3 regions of the Shewanella sp. A22 genome follow, and region 2 is predicted to be linked to each of the others. Evidence: predicted binding sites of a transcription regulator. Region 2 holds the regulator's gene; each other region holds the start of a gene.

Region 1 (10,249 bases), on a different contig from region 2:
TCTTTGCCGATAAGAACCGCTGGAAACCATGGTATAAGCCTTGGATTACGCATGAATATATCAATGTACTTATTATCGTTTTTCTTAAAGCTTTCTGGCAGTTTGAAGTAAATATCGGCATCAGTCACACTGCCCAAATTGACATCTTTTTCGTCACTAATAAGCAAAGACAATGTTGCTGTGTCGGTCACTTTCGGGTGTTTGGGTAACTTAGGTAAGGTGACTGCGCCTATATATTCTCTTTGGGTCAGTTGTAACAACAGTTGATTTTTCAGCTGAGTTAATTGACTAAACGGTAAGCTTAAATCTGTGTCTAAGTTGTTAAAATCGAAAGCTTGCAGCAGGTAGCCACAATTTTTTACGCTCTTAAAGCGTTTCTCAATAGCCGCTGCATCGATACGAGATTCTGTTGCTTGGGTCAGTAAGATAGATGATTCAATGACAAAGTGTTGATCTGGTGTGGTTACCGTTATCGACAAGGGTTTATTTACTTGGCCAGCAAATGCAAGCGTTAATTCGGGCTTGGCAATGCTGAGGTGATCAATTTTTTCGGCAACAAGCTCAACGATGGCGTCTTTTTCTAAAGACAGCGTATGTTGTGCTTGTTGAATTTGAACCACTGAAATGGCGTTATTTTTATCGTTAGCATGCTTAAAACTGTTATCGCGTGGATTGTCGATAAACATGTCTTTGGTGAGGTTACCCTTTAAAAATGAGTTGGTAAAATCACGGTTAAACACTCTGTGCAAATTTGAGTCATCGGCTAATAATTTACCCGTGTCGATAAATCTATCAATTTGCTTACGCCAGCTATCAACTACGGTATGCACATATTGTGCACCTTTAATACGACCTTCAATTTTAAGTGAATCAACACCAGCGTCAACCAGTTCAGGTAAGTCAAAATAGGCCGAGTTGTCTTTTAAATTAAGTGGAAATTTGTTTCCCGCGTCGGTGATTTCATATTCATCACGACACGCTTGGCTGCAACGGCCACGATTCCCTGAATTGCCGACACTCACAGAGCTTGAATAGCATTGACCTGAGAAAGCAATACATAATGCGCCGTGTACAAAGACTTCAGTAAGCACATTGTGATCGTGGGCGAAGCTGGTAAGGCTTTTTATTTCACTTAGGTTTAGCTCGCGAGATAAGTTGACACGAGTGGCGCCAATTTTAGCTAAAAAGGCAATTTGACCTTCGTTATGGGTCGTCAGCTGAGTAGAGGCATGAATGGCTAAACTGGGGAAATACTTGCTGACTAAGTTAAACAACCCCAAGTCTTGTACAATAATGCCATCAATACCGGTATTTACCAATTGGTTGAGTAATTTAACCAGTGTTGGCAGTTCGTTTTCTAGAATAACGATATTCATGGTTAGAAATACTTCGCACTGATATTGGTGTGCAAGTGAGATAACGCCCATTAAGTCATCGAAGGACAGGTTGGCAGCTCTGTTACGTGCATTGAAGGTATCTAAGCCACAATAAACGGCATTTGCACCGGCAATAATCGCCGCTTTGATGGCATCGACATCGCCACCCGGTGCTAATAATTCGATTTTTCTTTTCATGATATCTTCACTATTTTATATCGTTAATTATTCATTTAGCTTGCGATTGTAACAGTCATCATTAACGTTCAGTTAAACAAAAAAGCCTTCATTTATGCATAATGACGCCATAAATAAAGGCTTTATACCAATCTCATTAAATATCTGGTCAGTTCAGAGTCTCTCAGGTTTTTCAATTCAAGGCACATTGATGTAGAAATGGTTGTTCCCTTGTAAATCGATGTAACACAGAAGTGGCATACCTGAGAGACTCCATTCTGGCGGGTTTCAAAGTCCTTTATGCTTCGTTAGATGCTTTCAAAATAGAATCACTATTCGCTTCAATCATCTGCCTTGCCTACAGCACTTTGAACTCCCGCTGAAAGATCACATATTTAATAGAATTGGTATTATACCAATCCGCATTAGAATTTGCTCTTTTTGCGAAAATTATCAGTGAGGTATATTTGGCCAATGAGCTTCTAATGAAAACCCTGATTGATCATTTAATTAATGGATGGTGAGGACTGTTAAAGATGTAGAAGGCTTCTAAATGACATCATTTAGAGCTCTGAATAACAAATTTTCAGTAGTTTTGTATCGCTTACTTAATTGAAGTGAGTCGGTTTTCTTGCCAACTCGCTTCAAGGTGATAAAAATGATGAGCTTTAATGGAATAGAGAAAACGATATAGTGATCAACCTAATGATACTGACTGTTGTCAGTTAGCTTTTAGTCACTAACGGCTCAAACGATTGCCAGTTTTATGCTTATTTTTTTCATCATAAATGCTGGTTAATGACTATTGCAGTAACTCTCGGGCATTGGCTAGAGTGTTCTCAGTAATCACATCCCCCCCTAATAAGCGAGCAAGTTCGTTTATCCTTTGTTGTTTGTCTAAATTTTGCATAGTGGTTTCGGTATTACCACCTTTATTGAATTTATTCACAAACATATGTTGATGACCGTTACCCGCAACTTGGGGTAAATGAGTGACACACAACACTTGAGTCGACTCACCTAAGCTTCTTAACATACGACCTACAACGGATGCTGTCGGGCCTGAAATTCCCACATCAACCTCGTCGAATATTAATGTTGGTGTTGCCACTTTTTTAGCCGTAATAACTTGAATACCCAAACCAATGCGAGATAGTTCACCACCAGAGGCTACTTTTGAAATAGGTTGTAATGGCTGTCCTGGGTTGGTTGTTACCATAAATTCTATGTTATCGCAGCCATTCGCCGAGATGTTGGACGGATCATAATTCACTTCAATAGTAAATTTACCTTTGGGCATATTGAGTTCATGAATAGATCGTGTAACCAGTTTATCTAACTCTTTGGCGTAACGACTGCGGCTTTGACTGAGTTTTTGTGCGTTAACTAAATAGTTATTTTTACTGGCTTCGAGCTGCTGTCTTATTTCATCTAATTTGGTTTCATCCCCTGAAAGTTCTGCTAATTCAGAAGCAAGTTCTTGGTGATGTAGAGCCAGTTTATCTGCACTAACATGATGTTTACGCGCGAGTTGCATTGCCGTTGATAAACGCTTTTCTAAATAGGCAAAGTGTTCTGGATCAAGTTCTAAGTTACTTAAATAACCTTCAATCTCGCTTGCGCTTTCTTGTACTTGAATTAATGCATCATTAAGCATGTTACTGATAGGGGCGAGTGATTCGTCATAGCTTTGAAGTGTGTCTGCAATAGTGGCTACTTTATTAAGTAATGACTCAATATTACCTTCTTCACTTTCGGTTAATAAGTTTAAGCCTGCTTGGCAACGTTCAATTAAATCTGTGCCATTAGCTAAGCGTTTGTGTTCTTGCTCAATCTCATCAAATTCAGCTAATCCCAAATTAAATTCATTGAGTTCTTCAACCTGGTACTGCAACAATTGTTGACGTGAAATACGTTCATGTTGAGCTTGTTCAAGTTGTTTTAACTCATTTTCAACTTGTTTCCATCGTTGATAGCTTGCGCTCACGTTATCAAGTAACAGTTTGTGGTTAGCATAGCTGTCTAGTAAGTTTAATTGATGTTCATTTTTTAACATAGCGTGATGAGCGTGTTGCCCATGAATACCAATCAGTAATTGCCCAATCGCTTTTAATTGTGTTACAGGGACGGGGTTCGCGTTGATATAAGCGCGAGAACGACCATCGTTATTGATGGTACGGCGGAGAATACATTCATCTTCAGCATCGAGATCGTTGTCTTCAAGCCAGCGTTTTGCCAGTGGTACATCGTGCAATGTAAAGCGAGCGCTAACTTCGGTTTTACTGGCTCCTGGTCTAACGGTATTTGCGTCACTGCGATTGCCTAAGCACAATCCCAGAGCGTCGATAGCAATCGATTTACCTGCACCAGTTTCACCGGTGATACTTGTCATACCGGCTTTAAAGTCGAGTTCTAAAAAACGTACGATAGCAAAATTATTGATGCTGAGTTGGCAAAGCATAATGAATTCCTGTCAATGAAACACTAAACCACTGTATTGATAAACAGTATATACTGATTTTATATACAGTAAAGTGGTTAAGGTTAAATTCGTATTGACTATTTTATCGTCGAGAGTCGTTTGATCATTAAGCAATGGATTTTAAAAGTGTTTCTATTATGGGCAAACTGACAAAAGTAATTAAGGTGCCATATAAAATACCCTGGGCGCTAACATTAGCGTTAATTTGGTAACGGTCAGCCAATAGATATACACTTGCTGCCGTAGGCAAGGCTGCCAAAATGACGCCCATGGTGAGTAATTCTGGCTCTACCTCAAACAGCCTTAGTAATCCAAAAGCGATCAAAGGCTGAATAATAAGCTTAAGTAAATTGATTAAATTCAGTTCAGTAATCAAGCTAACGCTAAACATTTTCGTTGCCGATTGGTGTCGCAAAGCTTTGGCTAGCACCATGCCAATGGCAAATAAGGCACAAGGACTAGAGGTGTTTCCCACTTGATGTAGCATTAGCGCAATGCTGGCAGGTAAGTTCACGTGACATGCTGATAAACATATACCTATGATACTGCCAACAACAATCGGGTTTTTATATAATGCGTTACCCATGATGACGATGGCATGCTCTGTCGACTGCTTAGTTCGGCTGGCCAATTCAATCGAGACTAAAGCAAAGGCAAACATAAACACCGACAGTAAACTGGCAATAGCAGCGGCGACTAATGCCATTTTGTGGCCCGGGAATAATAGACTAAGTAGAGGAATACCAATAAAGGCAGTATTGCCAAATGTTGCATTTAACGCACGCATTGCGGCTATGGCTTGCTTTTTCGGTGTGCATAATAGGGACACCGCAATCACCAAAGCATAAGTGATAATCATCGCCAAACTAAAGCCACCAATAAAGCCCCATTGAATAATATCTTCAATGCGCGTTTCAGCTAATACGATGAGGAGAATCGCGGGGAAGGCAATATAATAGACAAATTGATTGAGTATAAGATCAGTGTCTGGCGGTAATAATCTTAACTTTTGAATAATACTGCCGAGCAGCATAATAATAAATACAGCGATTAGCGGGGTAAGAATACTGGACATCCCTCGCAATTCCTTAGCAAAATGATAATAAGATCACTTTACTGCGTTTAGGGGGAAGGATGCAATTAGGCTAAAGTTAAACGAGTGATTATTTTTTCGATTTTAAATTTGAACTTGTTTGTAATACTTTGGGTGGTGGCAATATACCAAGTTCAGTAAAAAAGTGAACTTGCCGCCTTAGCTCAAATAACGAGCCTACTCGCACTTGATTACCTATGACTAATGTCCAGTTATCAGTTTTGCCGTCTGTATTACTAAAGGTGAAACCCCGATAAAAAATTCTTTTCATGGCGGTAAACTCAATAAAAAGCCTGAATAATTCAGGCTAACTTAATATTTATTGGCAATATCAGGTTTGTGTTGTATCTACAAGCTAATGCCGATATTTGACACACCTGCTTCAATGATCTCTTTACGTAACCCCTTTACTAATTCGCTGTTTACTACAGGATTAGCTTCGATAATGTCGAGTAACATACCTTGTAATTCTTTTTCTTCTTCCATTACAGGGTGCGAAAACACAAACTCATCGAGCGCTTCATCCATTAAGGATTCATCACTAATGGCTTCAATATAGTTAGCCACAGTACTTGATGATAATTTACTGATATTGGTTATGTCTTCTTCAATTTTGCCATCAATTGCAGCCATTAGAGTGGCGATAGCAACAGCCGCATCCATTGCGGGATAAGCACCATATGCTTCAAACTCATTGGGTTCTGGTGTGTTTTCATCGAGACGTTGTAAATGTACATCGACATTGAATTTCAGTTTTTTGTCGTATTGGCTTTGCCATAACAAGTCTAATGCGGTGCTTAGCACCTGTGGCTGGCCAAACTCGCATACTTCAGAAAATAATTGGTAGTTAGGCAGCATTCGTTGGCACAGTGCTAGAGCAAATAGCTGTTTCTGGGGTAACGACAATGTCTTTAGGCGTTTAAAAAAACCGGTTTTACTGGTCATGGGGAACATCCACTGATAGCTGGTTTATTACTTGATTTGCTGCTGATTCTACCTTAGTTAACTCATCAAGTAACTCTAGTATTTCAGGTTCTAAGTCATCAATGTCGATTTTATGCTTTAATGCTGACTCAATATCCTTGCATAACTTTTGTGTGGTTGGTACGCCACAATAACAGGTAGCGCCATGGAGTTTATGTACCGCTTGCAGTAATGACTCTGCATCTTTGGCCACTAACGCCTTATTAATTGATAGGGTTGTCTCGGGCAATGAGTTAACTAACATTTTTAACATGTCTAAGGCTAAATCGGTTTTTTGATTTGCTTGTGTTAAACACAAATCCCAATTTAGCACATGAGTATCAAAATGAGTAAATTGAGGTTTAGTTATCCAGCGGCTAATGACACCTTTTAACGATAGTTCATCAATAGGTTTAGCTAAAAAACCATCCATACCACTGGCGAGGATATTTTCTCGCTCTTCGGCTATAGCATGGGCTGTTACGGCAATAATTGGCGTATTACGATTGAGTGACTCTGCTCGTATTTGCTGGGTGGCGGTGATGCCATCTATGCCCGGCATTTGTATGTCCATAAAGATTAAATCGAAGGATTGCGACTTAGCTTGCTTTATCGCATCAACACCATTATTAACAGTGATAACATTTGCCACTAATTCTTTAAGTAAAGTATCGATTAACTTTAAATTGGCCATGTTGTCGTCAACAGCCAATACAGAGGCATTTAAACGTTGTGATACCTGAGGGTTAATGGGCTCTTGTAAGTTCGCCAATGCAGATGAAACCGGAGGATAGATTAAATGATGTGCTAAGGTAAAATCACTAATAGGGGTATTAAGCAGTACATCTGCATGGGTTTTGAGCACATTAATGATCATGTCTTTGTCTAAGCAGTCATGCAATAGAATCAGGCAATCAGTGTGCTGCTTTGCTTGCTGTAGTAAATGAATAAAGGTGGCATTATCTATAAAACCATGGCAACTCATTATAATGTAATCAAACTTACTATTTTTACTTTGTAATACCGATGTAAGGTTTTCTGGGTTGGCTACATTGGTAATAATAAGCTGCCATGAAACTAAACGGCGGTTTAATGTATCACGGGTTAATTCTCGTGGTTCATATAGCAATACTGATTTATGTTGTAATACATTGACAGGAAGCACCTCACCAATTTCAAATTGACTGATGCCAAGCGGTAGAATAAACCAAAAATTTGAACCTTTATTGGGGGCAGAGGTAAAGCCTATTTGGCCACCCATTTGGTTAATTAAACGTTTGGTGATGACTAAGCCTAATCCCGTGCCACCAAAACGACGAGAAATCGATGAGTCAGCTTGGCCAAATGCTTGGAATAAATACTCTTGTTGGCTTTCATCAATACCAATGCCTGTATCAATAACTTCGCATCGTAAAGTGATATTATCTTCGTCTTGACCGACTAAGTGTATTTTGAGTATGACACTGCCTTTATCGGTAAATTTAATCGCATTTCCAACCAAGTTAGTAATGATTTGGCTGACTCGCATTGCGTCACCACTAACACTTTCTGGTACATTTTCATCAATATCGATAACCAGCTCTAATCCTTTTTCTTGAGCGCTACCCGCGATAATGGTGAGCGTTTCAGCGAGAGTTTCTCGCAGAGCAAATGGCATTTTTTCTAAAACCATTTTACCTGCTTCTAGTTTTGAAAAGTCGAGGATGTCGTTAATAATACCCAATAAGTTACTGGCGCTGCGCTCAATGGTTTTAATGTAATCGAGCTGGCTGGTGTGTAAAGGTGTTTTGATTAATTGCCTCGCAAATCCGATGACTCCATTGAGTGGAGTGCGCAGTTCATGTGACATGTTTGCTAAGAATTCTGATTTAATCCGGCTCGCCTCAAGGGCCCTTTTTTTGGCAATATCGAGTTCAACGTTTTGAATTTCAATCTGCTCAAGTGTTTCACGTAAATCAGAGGTCGCTTGATCAATATTTTGCTGCATTTCATCGTGATATTCTGACAATGAACCTGCCATTGCATTGATGCCTCGTTTAAGCAGATCGAGCTCGCCAATTAAATTGCCTTCTAAGCGAGTATCGAGTTTACCCTCACGGATTTTGGCGACAACTCGAACCATTTCGGTAATGGGGTAGTTAACGTGCTTGACTAAGCGGAAGGTGAAAAATAAGTTAAACTGTACTCCTATCAACACAATAATAAATGCAGCTATTGCCGCTCGATGTTGTTCGAGTAGGGCGTTTTCTTTATTAAGCAATACCGATATATAACCGAGTATTCGCTCTTGTTGATTATTGTAAATAGGTTCAATGGCACCATTGCTCGAGTAATGATTGTCGATGTTGTTATTTGACCTATTTATGCTGACACCATATTTGGGTTCTAAACCCGTATGGGATATTATTGGAACACGAATGACTAATGTGTCTGCAACGGTTTCATGCTCTGTTCCGAGTAAATTGTCCAAATCTTGTTTATAGCGCATTGTTTCAAAATCTTTATGGTAATGCGAGGTGACAAAGAGTTGGTTCTCGGCATCAAAAACAGCAATCGATAGGATCAGAGATGCATTATTTATTTGTGATGCAGCCAGTAACCGTTTAGTTGACTCTCGATCTTGGTTAATAATGCCAAATTCACTGGCAATTGCTAACGGTTCAACAATATTGCTGCCTTTTTCTATTAAGGTTTGTTCCAATTCATAAAAGCGGTTTATCGTGAAATAACTTCCAAGTAGAATACCCACTACGATAGTGGGCGCTAACGCAAGTACCAGAACCCAAGAGCGTAGGCTGTATTTGGTCATATTGTTGGCACTTTTCATGACAGTTAGGTGTGTCCCTATTATTAAATCGCTGTTATTCCGTCTAGACTGCCAGATATGCCGCACTCTTGACTAGTTTTTTATTCAAAACCTGAGGCCGAAATGGCACAATTTTTTCAAGCAAAACCGAACAAATCTAAGCAATTATCCGCAAAGTTAAGCCTCAGTGTTACTCAACTTGACCACTTGGGAGCAGGTATAGCGCAGCACCAAGGAAAGGTGGTGTTTATACCTGGTGTGCTGCCAGGGGAAACTGCCACGGTACAATTTGTGGAACAAAAGAAAAGCTATGCAAAAGCTAAGTTAATCACTATTGATGTGGCATCCACTAATCGAGTCCAACCTCATTGTCCACATTATCACCAATGTGGTGGTTGTGATTTACAACATATGGACACGATTGCCCAGCGTAACCATAAACAAGTCGCCTTGGTTGATCTTATCAGTAAGTTATCGAATGCTAAATCAATTGAAACCGATATTATCGCTGCACCTTTAGTGGGTGAGGCTTGGCATTATCGTAGACGGGCGAGATTGGCAACCGTATTTGATAAAAAGAGTCAACGTTTACAACTCGGTTTTAGAGCTGGTAATAGTAATAAAATTGTTTCTATTCAACAATGCCCTGTTTTAGCCGAGCCTTTATCGGCATTAATTACACCGCTCGCGGTTAATTTGAATCAATTGAAAGCCAAATCTTGCTTGGGACATGTGGAGTTAACCCAAGCTGATAACGGTAATTTTGTGGTATTAAGGGTGACAAAAGTATTACCCGCATCAGATATTCGTTGGTTAACGGGTTTTGCTGAAAAACATCAACTGAACTTATTATTACAAGATGATGCAGGACAATTAACTCAATTGTATCCGTTATTGCATGCGGAAAATATTTTGGCAAGGTTACCGTATTATCATCTTGCCCAAGAGTCTGTTTCTTGCTCTTTTACGCCAGGTAATTTTGTTCAAGTAAATGGTGCCATTAACCAAGCTATGGTGGATCAAGCGGTAGAATGGCTAGAACCCCAGGCAGGAGAACGTATTTTAGATTTGTTTTGTGGTGTCGGGAACTTCAGTTTACCGTTAGCATTAAAAGCTGCGGATGTAATTGGGGTTGAGGGTGTGCCTGAAATGGTACAACAAGCCAAGCAAAATGCTGTCGACAACCAACTTGGCAATGTAACCTTTTACCATGCCGATTTAAGTGCCGACTTATCAACTCAGACCTGGTTAGGTAAAATTGATAAATTGTTGCTCGATCCTGCTCGGGCGGGAGCATTTGAAAGTCTGCAATGGTTACAGAAAATGCAACCTAAAAAAGTTGTCTATGTTTC
Region 2 (10,249 bases):
CTATCTCTTTCCAGCTCCGAACGTTCAATATCGGGTTTTATCGCTAGTAAATTGAAGATAATGGCATAGCGCTGCAAGGTTTCATTGATGGTTTCGGCTAGCAATAACATTTGCGTAATATGGCGAGGAGTGACTGTAAATTGATCTTTACCTGTCAATAAACCTTGTTCAACCATAAAATCTAATATGCTATCAACATGACTAGGCACATCATCAATAGCCATAAATAGCTCCGCTTTTAGTAATGGATAAAAATCCAATACAATGGCATGAATTCGTTCACGGTCGCACACGTCGTAATGCACTAAACAACTGGCAACTAATGATGGTAGCGCCATTAAATGAATAATATTATTACGGTAATAGCTCATGGTTATGGCTATTTTCTCATCAACTGAAATGATCTCACCAATAGGATCTTTGGTGCTAACAAACTTATCTAACGACAAACAATGATCAACAATTGATTTGCCATCACCCTCTGCAACAGATGTGTAATCGGTATAAGGCACGGTCTTAAGCAGGGCTAAATATAAATCAAGCTGACGCTCTAATTGGCTTCTCTCTAGCGCATTTTGTTCTGATGCCAATAACACTAAACTGGTCAATGCCACCGAGCTTGCTGCAGCTGCACCATTAATGTTTGTCATGACACGGTTAGCCAACAAATTAACTGATGGTGTAAACCACGACGGTTTTTGATCTGGGTCTTTAGCTAACTCGTCACGCCACGCTGGAGCTTGCTGATTTAAAAAATGTTGTAGGTTAATTGGCTCGCCAAAGTTCACATAACCTTGGCCAAAATTACCTAACTTACGAATGGCCCCAAACACCTGCCACACTGACTCTTTTTTCTTTTTCTTACCACTTAATTCTTTATGATACGTTGCCACTTCCATCACATGGTCATAACCTAAATACACTGGCACTAAGGTCACTGGGCGCTCTATTCCACGTAAAACACAGTTAATTGTCATCGCCAACATGCCCGTCTTAGGCGCGAGCAAACGTCCGGTACGCGAACGGCCACCTTCTGTGAAATACTCAACCGAATAGCCTTTAGCAAATAACTGGTCTAAATATTCACGAAAAACTGCGGTATAGAGTTTATTGCCATTAAAACTGCGGCGAATAAAGAATGCCCCGCCACGGCGGAACATTGGGCCTGCAGGCCAAAAGTTAAGGTTAATACCTGCTGCAATATGCGGTGGTACCATTCCCTGATAATACAAAATATACGACAACAACAGATAGTCCATATGACTACGATGACAAGGCACATAAACAATTTCGTGACCATCATGGTGTAACTGCCTAACCTGCTCAGCACCTCTAATATTGATGCCACTGTATAATTTATTCCATAGCCAAGTCAGAAAACGTTCTGCTATGCGCACTAAGCTATCGGAATAATCAGCCGCAATTTCATCGAGGTATTCAATGGCGGTTTCACGTGCTTTTTCGACCGACACTTTTTTGTTTACGGACTCTTCTTCAATAGCTTTCTTAATTGACTCTGATTTTAATAGAGAGGCAAATAAAACGTGTCGATTAGGTAATTGTGGCCCCGTCATTACTTTACGTTGGCGACGAAAATGCACTCGAGCGACTCGGGTTAATTTATGAGCGATTCGTTTGTCTGTTCCGTGCTCATCAGCCATATAACGAAGCGATAATGCATTAGAAAACTGTACAAAATTATGCCTTCCCAGAAATAAAATCATTAACCATTTACGTAACCATGTTGGATTTTCTCTTTCGAATACAGCTGCTTTCATGCTGTCGTCTTCTTTACCAGGAGTGCGTCCCCAATAAAGGCAAACAGGAACCAACTGAATATCTAATTCGGCGTTTTCACTATGAAGAGACAACAAACTAGTAAAGTAATTAAGAAATTTTTCGCCACTTTCACGTTTACCAAAGAGAGGTTTGCGCCCCTCTAGGCACACAACTCTAGGCACCCTTAAACCATCAAGCTGTAATGGTTCATAAGGACTGGGCATACCAAAACCCTCTGTAATTTCGCTTAAAGCAGCGATATCACTGATAGATTCCGTTTTCATTAAATAAACCAAAGGTTTGGCTGGATCTATATTGAGGTCATCAAAAGGATCGTGGGGAACCACAATGGTCTGCACCATCCATTTTTGAATCCATTTTAATGCTCGTAAAAATATTGAATTTGGTTTTGACATGGTTATTTTCGCAACATAAGCCACTGTAATATTGTCGCATAGGATACCAGAAACCACCCCGCTTACACTATCTGGCTTATTTATCTTTACTTTCTGGATTTTTCCAGAAGAAATAACATAAAGAATAAATAACAAATATAGATATATAACAATAGTTTACACAAACCCAAACAAGCTACGCACAAAAAATAGCTGGTTAATACTTGCACGAACAAAAACACTGTATATAATGACAGCCACTGTATAAAAAGACAGGAATCATCATGAGACCGTTAACGCCGCGCCAAGCAGAAATTTTAGACTTAATTAAAAACAATATCGCCGAAACAGGTATGCCACCCACTCGAGCTGAAATTGCAAATCGTCTTGGCTTTAAAAGTGCTAATGCCGCCGAAGAGCATTTAAAAGCATTGGCCAAAAAAGGCTTTATCGAGATCATGCCTGGTACATCAAGGGGGATTCGCCTACCTCATGAAGAACAGATTGAAACCGGTTTGCCACTTATTGGTCAAGTCGCTGCTGGAGAGCCTATTTTAGCTCAGGAGCACGTTGAACAATACTACCAAGTCGACCCAAGTATGTTTAAACCTGCCGCAGATTTTCTGTTACGGGTTCGTGGCGACAGCATGAAAAATATCGGTATTTTAGAAGGCGACTTACTCGCTGTGCATAAAATGCAGCAGGCACGTAATGGTCAGGTTGTCGTGGCACGGGTTGATGATGACGTCACTGTTAAACGATTTGAACAAAAAGGTAATATGATTTTTCTGCATGCCGAAAATGAGGATTACAACCCAATAAAAGTTGATTTAAGTTGCCAAAGCCTAACAATTGAAGGGCTTGCAGTTGGCGTTATCCGTAATGGAGATTGGTTATGAACAAACTAATAGGCACCGCGCCGCGCCACCCAGGCTTATGGGTAGATTTAACACAAACAGAATTGCATGGCAGCCAAACCATTCAAACATTACAAACGGTCACTCAAGGTGAAAAAGAACTCAGTCAATTGTGTAGCCAGCTAGCAATATTAAGCCAGCAAGGACGATGGATAGTATTAATTAGCCCGCCTCATATTGGCTATAAACATATGCTAGCAAGTGCAGGAGTGAGAATGGATCGCATTTTACTGGTGCACACCAAAGATGAAGTCGAAACATTATGGGCCATGGAAAAAGCACTCATAAGTGGTACCTCTAGTGCTGTAGTCACTTGGACAAGCTCACTTGATGCTCGCGATAGCCGCCGTTTAGAAATAGTAGCCAAAAGCGCACGTGCTTTAGGTGTCGTAATTGAAGATGTAAATACTCACTTACCTCAAAAACATCAAATTGTTAACCATGCAGTAACAAATAGAATAAGTAATTTTAGCTCAGTTCACTAAGCACGAACCCTTAATTACCAAGCCCTGCATTGAATTCAGGGCTTTTTTTTCATCTTTTTTCAGCCAATTAGCCAACAAAGTGATCTTGATCAATATTTAATCTACAAGTAATGTGGTTAACAAGGATGAAACATTTTTGTCTTTAATTGGACGTGTATGACAGAAATTAAGATGACTGTCATACAAATGAGCCAAATAGAAATTGATTAGTTCAGTTGTAGGTACAAGTGTGGAGTACAGCGAACAATAAAACCGTAGACAGTCTGTTTACAACCACCAAGGTACTTTGAAGTCATCAAACTTTTTTCGGGAACCGAAGAGTTTGCATAGAGCAGAGAATTACTGTGTGACTCTTCTTTGTAGTTGCTATTTGCAATTAGCAGAGGAGTAGTCTTGTGAAGCAATGGTTGTATTGTTTATTGGTTGTGTTTATAGCACTTCCGCTTGGGGCAACAGAAATGCCCCTCAACATGACTCAAGGCGTGACAGATATCAGTGGGCAGGTTTATCACCTCCACATGACGATTCTTTATATCTGTTGTGCTATTGGGTTAGTGGTGTTTGGGATCATGATTTATTCAATGATTTACCACCGCAAATCAAAAGGCGCAGTCGCGGCCAATTTCCATGAAAGTACTAAAGTGGAAATTGCTTGGACCATCATTCCTTTTATCATCTTAATAGCAATGGCTATTCCAGCCACCAAAACCTTAATTGCCATGGAAGACCCCAGCGATGCGGACCTCACCATTAAAATTACTGGGTCACAGTGGAAATGGCATTACAGCTATTTTGACAAAGACATTGAGTTTTACAGCTCATTATCTACTCCAAGAGAGCAAATTGAAGGCAGTGAAGCCAAAGGTGAGCATTATCTCCTTGAGGTCGATAAGCCATTAGTTCTACCCATTAACCAAAAAGTCCGTTTTTTGATGACATCCGATGATGTTATCCACTCTTGGTGGGTACCCGCTTTTGCCGTTAAAAAAGATGCTAATCCTGGATTTATTAACGAATCGTGGACCCGTATCGATAAACCCGGTATTTACCGAGGTCAATGTGCAGAATTATGCGGTAAAGACCATGGTTTCATGCCGATTGTGGTACAAGCTTTGTCGGAGGGCGATTTTGAAAATTGGTTGGTTGAGCAAAAACAACTAGCAAGCAATGCAGCTTCAGAGGCGGCGGCATCAATGTCCCAAACCTTGTCTATTGAAGAGCTAAACACACAAGGTGAACAAATCTATATTGCTAGGTGCGCCGCTTGTCACCAACCTAATGGTGCAGGACTACCTGGTGTGTTCCCCTCATTGATTGGCAGCCCTATTATCAAAGGTCCTGTTGAAGGCCACATCGATATCGTCTTAAACGGTAAATCTGGTACTGCAATGCAGGCTTTTGCTAAGCAACTTACCGCCCAAGAAATTGCCGCTGTAATTACCTTTGAGCGTAATGCGTGGGGCAATAATAGTGGTGATGTTGTACAAGCGGCTGATATAGGAAACTTTTTAGGCAGTAACGAGGCAAGCACCGAAGCAAATAAAGCCGTCACCGATGCAGCAAACACTATTGCAACAACGGCAACTGATATTACCGATACCGTCACCGAAAAAGCCACTCAAGCCGTTGAAGCGGTTGCAGAAGTGGTGGCCCCTGAAGATCTGCCCACGTTAACTTTGGAGCAGTTAATGGCTGAAGGTGAGCAAGTTTATGCCACGACTTGTGGCGCATGTCACCAAGCCACTGGCGCAGGTTTGCCAGGTGCTTTCCCTTCACTTATTGGCAGCCCTATTGTTAGCGGACCTGTTAGCGAACATATCGATATCGTTATGCACGGAAAACCAGGTACCGCAATGCAGGCATTTAGTAGTCAACTAAGCCCTCGAAAGATGGCGGCGGTGATTACTTATGAGCGCAATGCGTGGGGAAATAATTCTGGCGAAGCGGTGCAACCAGCCGATGTCGCGAGCCATGGACAGTAGGGGAAAACAATGAGCACTACAACGCACGATACAATTACTACCGCCCATGATGATCATCATCACGGCGCTCCAAAGGGGCTAATGCGCTGGCTACTCACCACTAACCATAAAGATATCGGATCGCTGTATTTATGGTTTAGTTTCATTATGTTTCTTACTGGCGGCGCAATGGCGATGGTCATTCGAGCTGAGTTATTTCAGCCCGGATTACAACTAGTAGAACCTAACTTTTTTAATCAAATGACCACTGTTCATGGTCTCATCATGGTATTTGGTGCCGTAATGCCCGCTTTTACGGGCTTAGCTAACTGGTTAATACCAATGATGATTGGTGCACCAGATATGGCACTGCCGCGGATGAACAACTGGAGTTTTTGGATTTTACCTTTTGCCTTTGCCATGTTACTGGGTTCGTTATTTATGGAAGGCGGCGGACCTAACTTTGGTTGGACATTCTATGCCCCGCTATCAACCACCTACAGCCCTGACAGTACCGCCCTATTTGTTTTCTCCATTCATATCATGGGCATAAGTTCGATAATGGGCGCAATTAACGTCATTGTCACCATTGTAAACTTGCGAGCTCCAGGCATGACATGGATGAAGTTGCCCTTGTTTGTGTGGACTTGGTTAATTACCGCTTTCTTACTGATAGCAGTGATGCCGGTACTCGCGGGAGCGGTCACCATGGTATTAACCGATAAGTTCTTTGGTACCAGCTTTTTTGATGCGGCTGGAGGCGGTGATCCGGTAATGTTCCAGCATATCTTCTGGTTCTTCGGTCATCCAGAAGTTTACATTATGATTTTACCGTCATTTGGTATTATCTCCGCAATAGTGCCAACCTTTAGCCGTAAAAAGCTGTTTGGTTACTCCTCAATGGTTTACGCCACTGCCAGTATTGCCGTGTTGTCATTCTTGGTGTGGGCGCATCACATGTTCACAACAGGGATGCCAGTGTTCGCCGAACTATTCTTCATGTATTGCACCATGTTAATCGCCGTCCCCACGGGGGTAAAAGTATTTAATTGGGTGGCAACCATGTGGCGCGGCTCCATGACATTTGAAACACCAATGCTGTTTGCTGTAGCGTTTATTATTCTGTTTACCATAGGTGGTTTTTCTGGCCTGATGCTGGCAATTACGCCTGCTGATTTCCAATACCACGACACCTATTTTGTCGTGGCTCATTTCCATTATGTGCTCGTCACCGGGGCAATATTTTCCATTATGGCTGCCGCTTATTATTGGTTACCTAAATGGACTGGCCATATGTATGACGAAACCTTGGGGAAATGGCACTTTTGGTGTTCGGTAATATCCGTCAATGTATTGTTTTTTCCCATGCACTTTTTAGGTTTAGCAGGTATGCCACGTAGGATCCCTGACTACGCGGTACAGTTTGCCGATGTTAACCAAATTGTGTCTATTGGAGGTTTTGCATTTGGTTTGTCTCAGCTGATATTTCTCGCCGTTGTGCTCAAATGCATTAAAGGTGGAAAACCTGCTGGAGATAACCCTTGGGGAGCCGCAGAAGGATTAGAATGGTCTATTGCCAGTCCTGCACCATATCACTCGTTTACCACTCCACCGGAGATTAAATGAGATGACACAACCAACAAAATCAAATCGTAAGTTATTAATCATTCTGATTGCTGGGTCAATTGGTATGTTTGGATTTGGTTTTGCGCTGGTACCGCTTTATGACGTGCTTTGCGACACATTGGGGATTAATGGCAAAACCCAAAATAGCGCCAGTAGTTATGAAGCGGTAGTGGTTGATAAAAACCGAACCGTTACCATTGAATTTGTCACTCAAGTTCAATCAGGTATGCCGTGGGAATTTAGCCCTAAGGTTAACCAAATAAGTGTGCATCCAGGTGAACTCACTCACGCGCAATTTCTGGTTAAAAACCTGTCTAAACACGATACCGTAGGCCAAGCAATTCCTTCGGTATCACCTGGACAAGGGGCGGCGTATTTCAATAAAACGGAATGTTTTTGCTTTAATCAACAACCATTAGCTGCAGCGGCAACAGCGGAACTACCATTGATTTTTTACGTGGACCCTGACTTACCAGCGTCCATTAATACATTGACTCTCTCTTATACCCTTTATGACATCACCGACAGACAGGCGATAGCTATAGAGCAAGGAGCAGCAAAATGACAACAAAGTATCAAAATTATTATGTGCCAGCCCAAAGTGCTTGGCCAATAATCGGCGCTATAGGATTATTTTTAATCGCTTTCGGAGCGGGAAATTACGTCCAACAGTTAACCACAGAAAAAACCTCTGGAGGTTACATATTACTTGCGGGTTTTGCCGTAATTATCTTCATGATTTTTGGCTGGTTTAAAACCGTTATTGATGAATCAATGGCAGGATTATACTCTCCGCAAATGGATCGTTCATTTAGGCAAGGAATGAGCTGGTTTATTTTTTCAGAGATTATGTTTTTCGGTGCATTTTTTGGCGCGCTATTTTACGCCCGTATGATTTCAGTGCCTTGGCTTGGTGGCGCATCTAACAATGCCATGACCCATGAAGTGTTATGGCCTGCATTTGAGGCCATGTGGCCATTGGTGAAAACACCCGATGGTACTGCAACCGAAGCCATGCCATGGACTGGTTTGCCGTTAATTAACACCATTATATTGCTAACATCGTCAGTTACTTTGCATTTTGCTCATACAAATCTCGAAAAAGCCAATCGTAAGCCCTTGATAATCTGGCTAGCGTTAACGGTGATTCTGGGGATTGTGTTTCTCTGTTTACAGGTTGAAGAATATAGCCATGCTTACCAAGAAATGGGGTTAACGTTATCTTCTGGTGTCTACGGCAACACCTTCTTTCTGTTGACTGGTTTTCACGGCATGCACGTCACTATTGGTACCCTGTTCTTGATGATTTTATTACTCAGAATTGTGAAGGGTCACTTTACGCCCGATAAGCATTTCGCTTTTCAAGCTGGGAGTTGGTATTGGCACTTCGTTGATGTGGTGTGGTTATGCTTATTCATCTTTGTATATGTATTGTAAATCAACACTAATAAGGTCTGGGGTTAGGTTGAATGTAGCCAAGCCCCAGAGCCACCAGCAATACCATAATAACGACAACAGAAAACAATACTCGCCGGCCTAAAAAACGACTCATTGATTGTTGATGCTGCCCTTTAACCATAATAAATAAGGCTCTAGCTAAGTTAAATAATATGAATACAAGCAACGAGACTAAAACTAACTTAACGATGAAAGGTGTTGTCACAGGCAATCCTTTTTATAGTGTGAGTGTGTCTCGAGTATTATTGGTTATCATTACTTTGGTCGTGTTTAGCTTATTGGTCAAGTTAGGATTATGGCAGCTATCACGAGCAAGCTTTAAACAAGAGTGGCAAAACACCCTACTGGAGCGCCAACAGCAACAAGCACTTAGTTATGAAGCATTGTTGGCAATCGTTAAATCATCTGAAGCATCAACCATCTCTCAGCCAGAAGCGAGACTACTAACGGGCTATCGTCTATCGATTTCAGCCAAACCGGCAAATAACATGATGTTGTTGTTAGACAATCAAGTGTATCAAGGACAAGTGGGGTATTTAGTTTACCAAGTGTTTGAAATCACTCCTGAGCAACCTTGGATAATGGTCGAATTAGGTTTTGTGCCAGCAAGCAAAGATCGCCGCATCTTACCCGAGCTAACACCATTAAAAAATACTTACTACAAATTGGTTGGGCGCATTTATCAGAAACAGCCCAATCCATTAAGTGACCAACTTGATGCAGAGCAGTCAACCAATATTGATACACCAATACGTTTTCAAAATATCAATATCCCCGCACTCACAGATCTGCTTGGTCATGACTTAGCTCCTGTGGTGCTGCAACCCGACAATGTTCCCAATTATCATCTACCTCAACCTTGGGTACCAATTCCATTATCGGCACAAAAGCATCAAGGATATGCCTTGCAATGGTTCACCATGGCAGCGGTATTTTTAGGACTCATGGGCTGGATAGCATTTCGACAGTATCGACGTTAAACCTCGTCGTTAATCATCAACTTAACATAATATTAAAATGATAAAGAGGAGATAGAATGAACTCCCAACCGAAAAAGAGCAATAAAGCATTAATGGTCTTACTACTGGTATTTCTTTTACCAGTGGCCTTAGCCAAATTAGTGTTAAGCCTAGAACTATACAACGGTGGAGCAACTAACAAAGGGGCGTTAATCGCACCAGAAATTAACTATGCCAATTTAGCCATGGAAAACCCAAAACCTCATGCATGGCAAGTATTGTTTTTTCTACCAGAAACCTGCAATGAGCAATGCCAAGAACGGCTGTACATTTTGCACCAGAGCTATATTGCCCTAGGAAAAAATCGGGATCGTGTTACGCCTATTATTTTGGTCAATAGCCACAGTGACACCCAAATACTCAAACAATTAAATATCGCTTTTGACCAAGTAAACACCAATAAAGCACTTGCAGCGCTACTGGCCAATCAACAACTGATCATTGTCGATCCTCTCGGAAGCTTAGTGATGCAGTATGACAACGTGATAGGCCACGACGCTAATATTGCTCAGGGCAAAGCCATGATTGCTGACTTACGCAAAATGCTTAAGTTGTCGAGGGTAGGCTAATGGCAATACAGCGATTAATCAAATTCACCTTAGTGTTTAC
Region 3 (10,249 bases), on a different contig from region 2:
TAGATCACATTTTAATCATAATTGGTATTATTTAGGATTATCTTTTGAATGCGTGGCTACTTCATATCAAAAAGATTAACAAAGAAAGTTCGCTATTTCACAACCGCCATTACGGCCCAAATGCCATTAGTATAGCTTGGCTTACGACACCAGCAGCTATTTCAATTGTACACGGCACTGTAACGACATCTAAAATTGATCAGATTCAATAAGAGTTAGAATTAGATTAGCTTATACGGAAGGTGCATAAATTAATGTTAAAATATAAACAACGTCGATACTACCATTAAGCAATTATCTGATAGTTAATCAAGCGTATAAGTCATTTATTAACACTAATCCTTAGCGCATTGATACTCACGGTTATGGTTAGAAAATTCGCGGCACGCAAGATACGCTGCCGCGATTAATTCAACTAGCTGACTTAGAAAACTTCCCCTGTTTCAAGATCAATATTCTCATCAGAATCTGTGCTTGAGCCTGATGCGCCAGGAGTTGCCAATAACATAGCACGTAAAGTAGTATCAATTTCATTGGCAATAGCAGGATTTTCAGTTAAGAACTTACCAGCATTGGCGCGGCCTTGACCAATTTTCTCACCTTTGTAGCTATACCAAGCACCCGCTTTATCAACAAGCTTATGAGCAACACCTAAATCGACGAGTTCACCAGTTCGATTAATCCCTTGACCATAAAGAATTTGGAATTCAGCTTGCTTAAATGGTGCTGCAATTTTATTTTTAACCACTTTTACGCGAGTTTCGTTACCAACAACTTCATCGCCATCTTTAATTGCACCAGTACGACGAATATCCAAACGCACTGAAGCATAAAATTTAAGTGCATTACCACCGGTTGTCGTTTCTGGGTTACCAAACATAACACCAATTTTCATCCGGATTTGGTTAATAAAGATAAGTAAAGTATTTGATTGCTTAAGGTTACCAGCTAATTTACGCATCGCTTGGCTCATCATTCGAGCTGCTAGCCCCATATGTGAATCACCGATCTCGCCTTCAATTTCAGCTTTTGGTGTTAACGCTGCAACGGAATCGACAATGATGACATCAACAGCACCAGAGCGAGTTAACGCATCGCAAATCTCTAACGCTTGCTCACCGGTATCGGGCTGTGAACAAAGTAGATTGTCGATATCGACACCGAGTTTTTTCGCATAAATAGGGTCGAGAGCATGTTCCGCATCAATAAATGCACAGGTCTTTCCTTCACGTTGTGCTGCAGCGATAACTTCAAGAGTTAACGTCGTTTTACCTGATGATTCTGGGCCGTAGATTTCAACGATACGTCCCATTGGTAAACCACCAGCACCGAGTGCGATGTCCAATGAAAGCGAACCTGTAGAGATAGTTTCAACATCCATTGTGCGATCTTCACCCAATTTCATAATTGAACCTTTACCAAACTGCTTTTCAATTTGGCTTAAAACGGCGGCTAGCGCTTTCTCTTTATTTGGATCGACTTTCATTATAAAACCCTCTTAAGGCATTCAATACATTTAGTAAAATGCTATTTACATTTAGGTGAAATGATTAAGTACATTTCAATATGTTCATCAGTATACTGTATAGTCATACAGTATCAAGTGCTGATCGCATTTTTTTTCAAACCTTTAATATTTGCCTTTTTACATCAGTATTTTACCCCAAGTGAATTTTTTATATGAATCTATTTATACGCTCGAGGTAAATCTTGTTAAGATTAGCGCCATAAAGATCCACGCCCCAAAATTGATAACAGTGAAGTGTTCATAATGACAGTAATTGATACCAACGATTTAGAAAAACACACCCCGATGATGCGTCAGTATCTACGCTTGAAAGCTGCCCACGCAGATATGCTCTTGTTTTATCGAATGGGTGATTTTTACGAATTGTTTTACGAAGATGCTAAACGTGCTTCTGATTTGTTGGGAATATCACTAACCGCTCGCGGGAAAAGTGGTGGAGACCCCATTCCCATGGCTGGCATTCCTTATCATGCGGTTGAGGGCTATTTAGCCAAATTAGTGCAAATAGGCCAATCTGTCGCTATTTGTGAACAAATTGGTGATCCTGCAACATCAAAAGGGCCTGTAGAACGTCAAGTCGTACGTATTGTTACGCCAGGTACCTTAACAGATGAAGCTTTACTTCAAGAGAGACAAGACAACTTATTGGCGGCACTTTATCAAGGCAAACATGGCTTTGGCTACGCTACATTGGATATTTCTTCTGGTCGTTTTGTTATTGCTGAGCTACCAAGTCGCGAAGCATTAGAGGCAGAACTACAACGAACTCACCCCGCAGAATTGCTGTATAGCGAAGATTTTACTGATATGTTATTAATCAATAATATGTCGGGTACCCGCCGCCGTCCAGAGTGGGAGTTTGACTACGATACTTGTGTGAATTTATTACTCAATCAATTTGGTACAAAAGATCTACATGGCTTTGGTATTGATGATGCTCGTTTGGCGTTACAAGCTGCCGGTTGCTTAATGCAGTATGTTAAAGACACCCAAAAAATGGCTTTGCCTCATATTAATTCGATTGTGCGTTTCAATCAGTCTGAATCGATCATTCTAGATGCCGCAACTCGTCGTAATTTAGAACTCACCCAAAATTTATCTGGTGGGCATGAAAACACTTTAGCGTGGGTGTTGGACAATACGGCAACCCCAATGGGAAGCCGTATGTTACAGCGTTGGATCCATGAACCGTTAAGGGATCGCAAAACAATTCAATATCGTCATAAGGCAGTTAACGAGCTCATTGAACTCGACTTATATCAAACGCTACATGACCAACTAAAAAGCTTGGGTGACATAGAACGTATTATGGCACGTTTAGCATTACGCAGCGCCAGACCACGTGATTTCTCACGTTTAAAACAGGCATTAACACTTTTACCTGATATCCAGCAAACATTATCAATATGTCAGCAACCTCGGTTAAGCAGATTGGTTCAGCTATTAGGTGAATTTCCAGAGCAACATAACTTATTAGAACGAGCCATTGTAGACAACCCTCCGATGTTAATTCGCGATGGGGGGGTTATCCGTACGGGTTACAATAATGAACTAGACGAGTGGCGCAAATTAAGTGAAGGCGCCAGTGATTATTTAGTTGAGCTTGAGGCCCGAGAAAAACAACAAACAGGAATTAACACCTTAAAAGTGGGTTATAACCGAGTTCATGGTTATTATATTGAAGTTAGCCGTTTACAGTCCGATAGAGTGCCGTTGAGCTATCAACGTCGTCAAACGCTAAAAGGAACCGAGCGTTATATCACCCCAGAACTCAAAGAATATGAAGAAAAAGTCCTTTCAAGCCAGGGAAAAGCACTCGCACTTGAAAAGCAACTTTGGGAACAGCTGTTTGACTTGTTATTACCTAAACTGCAAGAATTGCAGCAATTTGCCACCGCGGCCGCTGAATTAGATGTGCTGAGTAACTTTGCCGAACGAGCTGAAACCTTCAACTACCAGTGCCCACAAATGACAGATGATATTGGTGTGCAGATTGATGCTGGACGTCACCCTGTGGTCGAACGAGTCAGCCAAACAGCATTTATTGCCAACCCAGTAGTGTTATCTCCACAACGTCAAATGTTAATTGTCACAGGCCCCAATATGGGGGGTAAATCAACTTATATGCGTCAAGTGGCATTAATTACGCTAATGGCACACATAGGTTGCTTTGTTCCAGCGGATTCGGCCCAAATTGGTGAAATCGATCGTATATTCACCCGTATTGGCGCATCTGATGATTTAGCCTCAGGACGTTCAACCTTTATGGTTGAAATGACCGAAACCGCCAATATTCTGCATAATGCAACGGCAAACAGCTTGGTGTTAATGGATGAAATTGGCCGAGGTACATCAACCTATGACGGTTTAGCGCTCGCATGGTCTGCCGCAGAATATTTGGCAAAAAATGTAAGCGCATTGACATTATTTGCCACCCATTACTTTGAACTAACTCAGCTCCCTGAATTGTTACCATCTGTGGTTAATGTGCACTTAGACGCAATTGAACATGATGACACGATTGCCTTTATGCATGCAGTGCAAGATGGGGCGGCGAGTAAAAGTTACGGATTGCAGGTGGCTGCATTGGCAGGTGTGCCGAATCAAGTGATAAAGGCGGCCAAACATAAATTATATCAACTTGAAAACCGCGATATAGGATCAGCAGAACAATCACCACAGCAGATCAGCATGAATTTATTAGCCCCTATACCAGAAAGCCCCTCTCTGGCCATGGACAAACTTGAGCAAATCAATCCTGATGATTTTACACCTAAACAGGCACTGGATTTATTGTATGAGCTCAAAAGCTTACTAAAATAAATACATCACGTTATGAATTTGTCGCACAAAAAAGGACACTCCATGTGTCCTATATTATTTAGCAAGTCGAGGCGGTTAAAAAAAATTCAATCCCTAAAAAGTGCCTCTACCGATAACCCCTGTGAACCGAGTAAATCTTTTAAGCGCTTTAATGCTTCAACTTGAATTTGGCGAACACGTTCTCGAGTTAAGCCAATTTCAGCGCCAACATTTTCTAAAGTTGAAGGCTCATATCCTAACAAGCCAAACCTTCTGGCTAATACTTCGCGTTGCTTAGTGTTTAACTCATTTAACCAACCAACAATTGAATTAGATAAATCTTCATTTTGTACACGATGATCTGGGCCGACTGAATCATCAGCGGCAATGACATCGAGTAATGCCTTTTCATTATCTCCCCCTAATGGCGAATCTACAGATGTGATTCTTTCATTAAGTTTGAGCATTCGGCTAACATCACCAGTAGATACATCAAGTTTCTCAGCTATTTCTTCAGCTGTCGGTTCGTGATCAAGCTTTTGGGCTAATTGCCTTGCGGTGCGTAAATAGACATTTAATTCTTTTACCACATGGATAGGAAGACGAATCGTACGTGTTTGATTCATAATGGCACGTTCAATGGTCTGTCTAATCCACCAAGTAGCATAGGTTGAAAAGCGGAAGCCGCGTTCTGGATCAAATTTTTCGACAGCCCTAATCAAACCCAAATTGCCTTCTTCAATAAGATCGAGCAACGCTAAACCACGATTATTGTATCTTCTAGATATTTTAACGACGAGACGTAAATTGCTTTCTATCATGCGATTACGAGATTTTTCGCAACCTTTGAGGGCTTTACGTGAAAAAAAGACTTCTTCTTCTGCGGTAAGCAGTGGAGAAAAACCAATTTCACCTAAATATAACTGAGTGGCATCAAGATTTTTTTGTAAATCGTCTTGAACTTTTTCTTCTATTTCGAGTTGCTGTACTAAATCGCCATTTTTGGCGGCTACCTCTTGTGGTTGTTTAGCTAGATCGACAAGATGTTCTGCTGAAGCAGTACTATTTTTGCGGCTCATAATTGCTCTCCCAAACCTAAATTTTGTGGTATGTAATCTACTTCACTTGCTTATCCTCCGCTTTTAATGTTGCTAAACTATTACTGTTTAGGTAGATATCGTAATGGGTTGACAGACTTACCATGGTAACGAACTTCAAAATGAAGCATCACTTGGCTAGCCCCTGTACTGCCCATTGTTGCAACTGTCTGTCCAGCATTAACATATTGCTTTTCTTTAACCATAATCTTGTCGGTATGAGCATAAGCACTTAAAAAATCATCATTGTGTTTGATAATCACTAAGTTGCCATAACCTCGTAACGCATTACCTGCATACACGACTCTTCCATCTGCTGCAGCTTTAATAATATCGCCGCGATTACCAGTAATCTTAATCCCTTGATTGCCTTGTTCAGATGCCGAAAAATATTTAATTATCCGACCTCTAACTGGCCAGTGCCATTGCTGAACTTGCTGTGGCAAGTTTGTAATGGCGCTGTTTAAATTTTGGTTAACACTATGTTGGGTAGTTGTTACAGAATACGCAGGCTTGACTTTGTGATCAAGTATTTTTTTCGTTGATGTTGAAACTGCCGTAGCGCTTGACTTTGGCTTAATTAATTTTGACTTTGAGGTGTTCTGTTTCGAGATAAATGGTTTTGAAATGGCCTGAGTTTGTGCAAAATTAACATTTTCTTTAGGCGTTCGAGCGAGGGATGATGATCGCTTTTTTGTTGCAGCTAACTTAAGTATCTGTCCTGGATAAATAATATAAGGCGACGATAAATGATTTAAATGAGCTATATCTACAAAATTTCGACCCGCGCCCCAAGCAATAGAATACAATGTGTCTCCCTTTTTCACTTTGTATTTGTCGCTTTTTAATGACCCCTTATGATAACGAGGACCATAATTTTTCGACGATAAACTATCAACTGGCGCAGGGTGATCAGCTTGAAAGCTACATCCTGAGAGCATAATGGCTAATACGCAAAAGTTTGGCCAACCAGTATTCATCAAACAAGGTCCTTAAAGGGAAAATATATGATTGCTAAGCTAAACAAACTTGTTACAGACTTTACCTAGGCTCATCGTTATCGTGTTAACTATGCTAGCCCCCCATTAATAAGAGGAACAAATTTAACCGCCTCTACAATTTCTGACTGAAATGTCTGTCCTACACGCGTAATTTTAAGTAACTGTTGAGTATCTTCACCCACTGGGATAATTAATACTCCGCGGTCAGCCAGTTGTTCGAGTAATGCTTGGGGTACCGTTGCTGCAGCAGCTGTAACCATAATGCCATCAAACGGCCCACGATTTGGCCACCCTTGCCAACCGTCACCATATTTAAATGACACATTGTGCAAATCTAGACGTTTAAGTCTCTGACGTGCTTGTATTTGTAATGCTTTTATACGCTCAATGGTGCATAACTGAGGAATTAACGATGCCAAAATAGCAGCTTGGTAACCAGAACCTGTACCAATTTCTAGCACTTTATGCGGCTTATGCTGTAAAAGCAGTTCAGTCATTCTCGCCACAATATAAGGTTGTGAAATTGTCTGCCCTTGGCCAATAGGTAATGCCGTATTTTCATACGCCTTATGCGCTAATGCACCATCGAGGAATAACTCCCTAGGTATTGTTGCCACCGCATGCAACACCTCAGCATGTTGGATCCCTGCATCGGACAATTTCTTCGCCAAGTTATGTGCAGATGTTAAAGCAACCCGTGTCATATTTTTATTATCCAATCGGCTAATTCATCAAGTTGATTGTATGCCGTTAAGTCAACAGTTAATGGTGTTATTGAAACATAACCCGCTGATACAGCGTCAAAATCAGTCCCGTCACCCGCATCTTGCTCACTGCCTACTGGCCCGAGCCAATAAATATCTTTACCCGCAGGATCTTGGGTTTTAATCATCCCTTCGGCTTTATGCCGAGCTCCTAAACGGGTTACTTTAATGCCTTTAATTTGCGCTACGGGCAAGTCGGGAACATTTACATTTAAAATTTGATCTCGACTAATTGGGTGGTCCAATAATCCTTTTACAATTTTGGCAGCAAAGACAGCGGCTGTATCATAATGATTTAATGATTTGCCTACCAGTGACACGGCAATAGCTGGTAAACCTAAAAAACGCCCTTCCATTGCTGCAGCCACAGTTCCTGAATATAAGGTGTCATCGCCCATATTCGCACCAGCATTAATACCAGATACCACGATATCGGGCTCCGTTTGACACAATTCTCTTATTGCAAGATGAACACAATCAGTAGGAGTACCGCTTACCGAAATATAACCGTTCTTTAAGTTATTAATTCTTAATGGGTTAGTCAAGGTTAATGAGTTACTTGCTCCCGAACAATTACGATCAGGACCAACAGTTAGCACTTGCGCAAACTCACTCAAGGCGTTGCTCAATGCAATGATCCCTAGTGCATCGACGCCATCGTCATTACTGACTAAAATATTAATCATCGCTTAAGACTCTTCATTTGTCTGTTTTTGTTGTTCCACAACCAGCATTTTTCGCTGTGATTCTTGGACATCTTGGTACTTTGCCAGTTCGCGAAGTACCGATGTAGCATAACTCCCTGCAGGTAGAACAAATTCAAGTGTGAGAGTATCTGCGTCAAATTGCCATTTTAGTCCTTGAGGCTCAAGCAATAACGGCCGTCGCTCTTGTGATAAACCAGCTTCTTCGAGTCCTTGCAAGTCAGTAGACAAGTCAGTCAAGGGAGCCAACTCCACAGCGAGTGCTTCATCTTGAGCCAATGGCGTTCCCCTTCCCCACAAGGGGGCAGAAAGTTGAATATCTTTTTCTGCTAAACGAGTATTAAGAACGTCATCCCAAACATTTGCCGTAAAATAGCTTTTGCTACCCGCTAACATGACACAATCACCTGCTAAGGTTCGAGTGTGCTGAGTGGCTAAACGATATGAAACCACCTGATTAAATACATTAGAACGCACGGCTGATAAATACATGCTGCGTTTATTGCGATCTTTTACATTACGTCCACCGCTAAGCATTTGACGTCCTAACGTTAAGTTTTTACCGTCGTGTCCAAAACGTTGTTCACCAAAGTAATTAGGCACACCCAATGCAGCAATATTTTGTAAACGAGCTTCTACATCCTTTACGTCACTAATATTGCGTAGAGTCAGTATAAATCGATTGCCTAATAAAGCTCCGATCCGTAACTTTTTACTGTGACGACTACTTGATAAAATGGTCAGTTTTTCATTATTTAATTCGTCCCATTTAGGGGTTTCTTTACCGGGGATCCGCACACCAAACCATTGCTCTGTGATGGCATTTTTATCTTTTTGGCCAGCATAGGTCACTTCTTTAGGGTGTACTTTTGCAAACTTAGCTAACATTTCAGCAACATAGACCGTGTTCATACCATCTTTACGCACATGAAGCATATGATGTTCACCTTCGCCTGTCGGCGTAAAAGGCAAAATCTCTTTCACAATAAAGTCGCTATTATAGGTACGTAAATCAGCTTGGCTTACGGGCTGTTCAAATAGATAATGTAATGCTTTCATGTAACGAATTCTCTATATTTTGTAGGTTATTGGCTTTTCATCAACACAACAGCTTCAACAGCAATACCTTCTTTACGACCTGTAAAACCGAGTTTTTCAGTCGTGGTAGCCTTAACATTGATATTATCGATATCAGTTTGCAAATCGGCACTTAAGCACTGACGTATGGCTTGAATATGAGGTGCCATTTTAGGGGCTTGAGCAATAATCGTGACATCTAAATTACCTAATATAAATTGCTTTTGTTGTGCTAGTTGATAACAGTGTTTTAATAACACTCTGCTATCGGCACCAGCAAAATTAGCATCGGTATCGGGGAAGTGCTTACCAATATCACCTAATGCCATAGCACCTAATATTGCATCACTGATAGCATGCAATACAACATCGCCATCCGAATGGGCAATTAATCCGCTCTCATAAGGTATGATGACACCGCCTAAAACCAGCGGTTCATCACCACCAAACTTATGTACATCAAAACCATGACCGATACGAATATTCATAAAAAAACCTTACGTTAACTTACTATGAGGTGACATTGACAATCGCTGTATTTTCTTCAATGTATTGCTGCGACATAAATAGCGCGGCTAATTGTAAATCATCAGGATGGGTCACTTTGATGTTGTCTATTCGGCCGCTAACCAACCCAGGCATAACCCCTGCCCACTCCATTGCGCTTGCTTCATCAGTAATCGATGCTTGAGCTGCGAGTGCGGCAGATAAGTGCTTACGTAAATTTGCCACAGGGAAAAATTGTGGTGTTAACGCATGCCATAACAATGCTCGATCAACTGTACTAACAATATTCCCTTTGGCATCACTACGTTTCATCGTGTCACGAACGGGAGCGGCAAGAATGGCACCTTGAGGGTAAATATTAACCGACTCAATCAATAGAGTAATATCTTTATGGGTTACACAAGGTCTCGCCGCATCATGAACCAAGGCCCACGCATCAGGATATAAGCTTTGGGCATGGTTTAATGCAGCTAAAACTGAATCAGCGCGTTCACCGCCACCAATAACTTGGGTTAACTTAGGATGTGAAGATTGTGGTAACTGACTGAAGTGTTCATCTTCTGGATGAAGAGCGACAACGACTTGGTCTATTTCAGAATGCGATAATAATGTATCCAATGTGTGGGCGAGAATACTTTGTTGCCCCAGCATTAAATATTGCTTAGGCCTATCAGCCCCCATACGACTGCCAACACCTGCTGCAGGTACAATCGCAATAATAGAACGAGGATCTTTTAGCATATAAGCATTACCAAGATTGAAAATTAAT

Evidence for each region. Region 2 encodes LexA, which represses DNA repair genes until DNA is damaged. Its sites were predicted from a motif close to TACTGTATNNNNATACAGTA; they were not measured.
Region 1: recN (DNA repair protein RecN) is a predicted target of LexA. The motif match lies at 4,044-4,063, and genes of this name have one in related genera.
Region 3: mutS (DNA mismatch repair protein MutS) is a predicted target of LexA. The motif match lies at 1,580-1,599, and genes of this name have one in related genera.

What each region holds. Positions count from the first base shown of each region.
Region 1 covers NZ_JBSQBN010000055.1:1,231-11,479, forward strand. The annotation lists gene ACWXWT_RS11335 (peptidase U32 family protein) at 1-1,574, opposite strand, end outside; gene recN (DNA repair protein RecN) at 2,356-4,014, opposite strand; gene ACWXWT_RS11345 (AEC family transporter) at 4,142-5,110, opposite strand; gene ACWXWT_RS11350 (DUF3319 domain-containing protein) at 5,199-5,399, opposite strand; gene ACWXWT_RS11355 (YjaG family protein) at 5,477-6,073, opposite strand; gene barA (two-component sensor histidine kinase BarA) at 6,063-8,900, opposite strand; gene rlmD (23S rRNA (uracil(1939)-C(5))-methyltransferase RlmD) at 9,021-10,249, shown strand, end outside.
Region 2 covers NZ_JBSQBN010000025.1:22,046-32,294, reverse strand. The annotation lists gene plsB (glycerol-3-phosphate 1-O-acyltransferase PlsB) at 1-2,195, opposite strand, end outside; gene lexA (transcriptional repressor LexA) at 2,459-3,073, shown strand; gene ACWXWT_RS06780 (cell division inhibitor SulA) at 3,070-3,576, shown strand; gene coxB (cytochrome c oxidase subunit II) at 3,972-5,558, shown strand; gene ctaD (cytochrome c oxidase subunit I) at 5,568-7,163, shown strand; gene ACWXWT_RS06765 (cytochrome c oxidase assembly protein) at 7,165-7,728, shown strand; gene ACWXWT_RS06760 (cytochrome c oxidase subunit 3) at 7,725-8,600, shown strand; gene ACWXWT_RS06755 (DUF2909 domain-containing protein) at 8,608-8,826, opposite strand; gene ACWXWT_RS06750 (SURF1 family protein) at 8,774-9,601, shown strand; gene ACWXWT_RS06745 (hypothetical protein) at 9,658-10,209, shown strand; gene ACWXWT_RS06740 (COX15/CtaA family protein) at 10,209-10,249, shown strand, end outside.
Region 3 covers NZ_JBSQBN010000055.1:18,674-28,922, reverse strand. The annotation lists gene recA (recombinase RecA) at 425-1,486, opposite strand; gene mutS (DNA mismatch repair protein MutS) at 1,772-4,351, shown strand; gene rpoS (RNA polymerase sigma factor RpoS) at 4,438-5,409, opposite strand; gene ACWXWT_RS11420 (peptidoglycan DD-metalloendopeptidase family protein) at 5,490-6,410, opposite strand; gene ACWXWT_RS11415 (protein-L-isoaspartate(D-aspartate) O-methyltransferase) at 6,497-7,132, opposite strand; gene surE (5'/3'-nucleotidase SurE) at 7,129-7,878, opposite strand; gene truD (tRNA pseudouridine(13) synthase TruD) at 7,882-8,955, opposite strand; gene ispF (2-C-methyl-D-erythritol 2,4-cyclodiphosphate synthase) at 8,982-9,461, opposite strand; gene ispD (2-C-methyl-D-erythritol 4-phosphate cytidylyltransferase) at 9,484-10,221, opposite strand.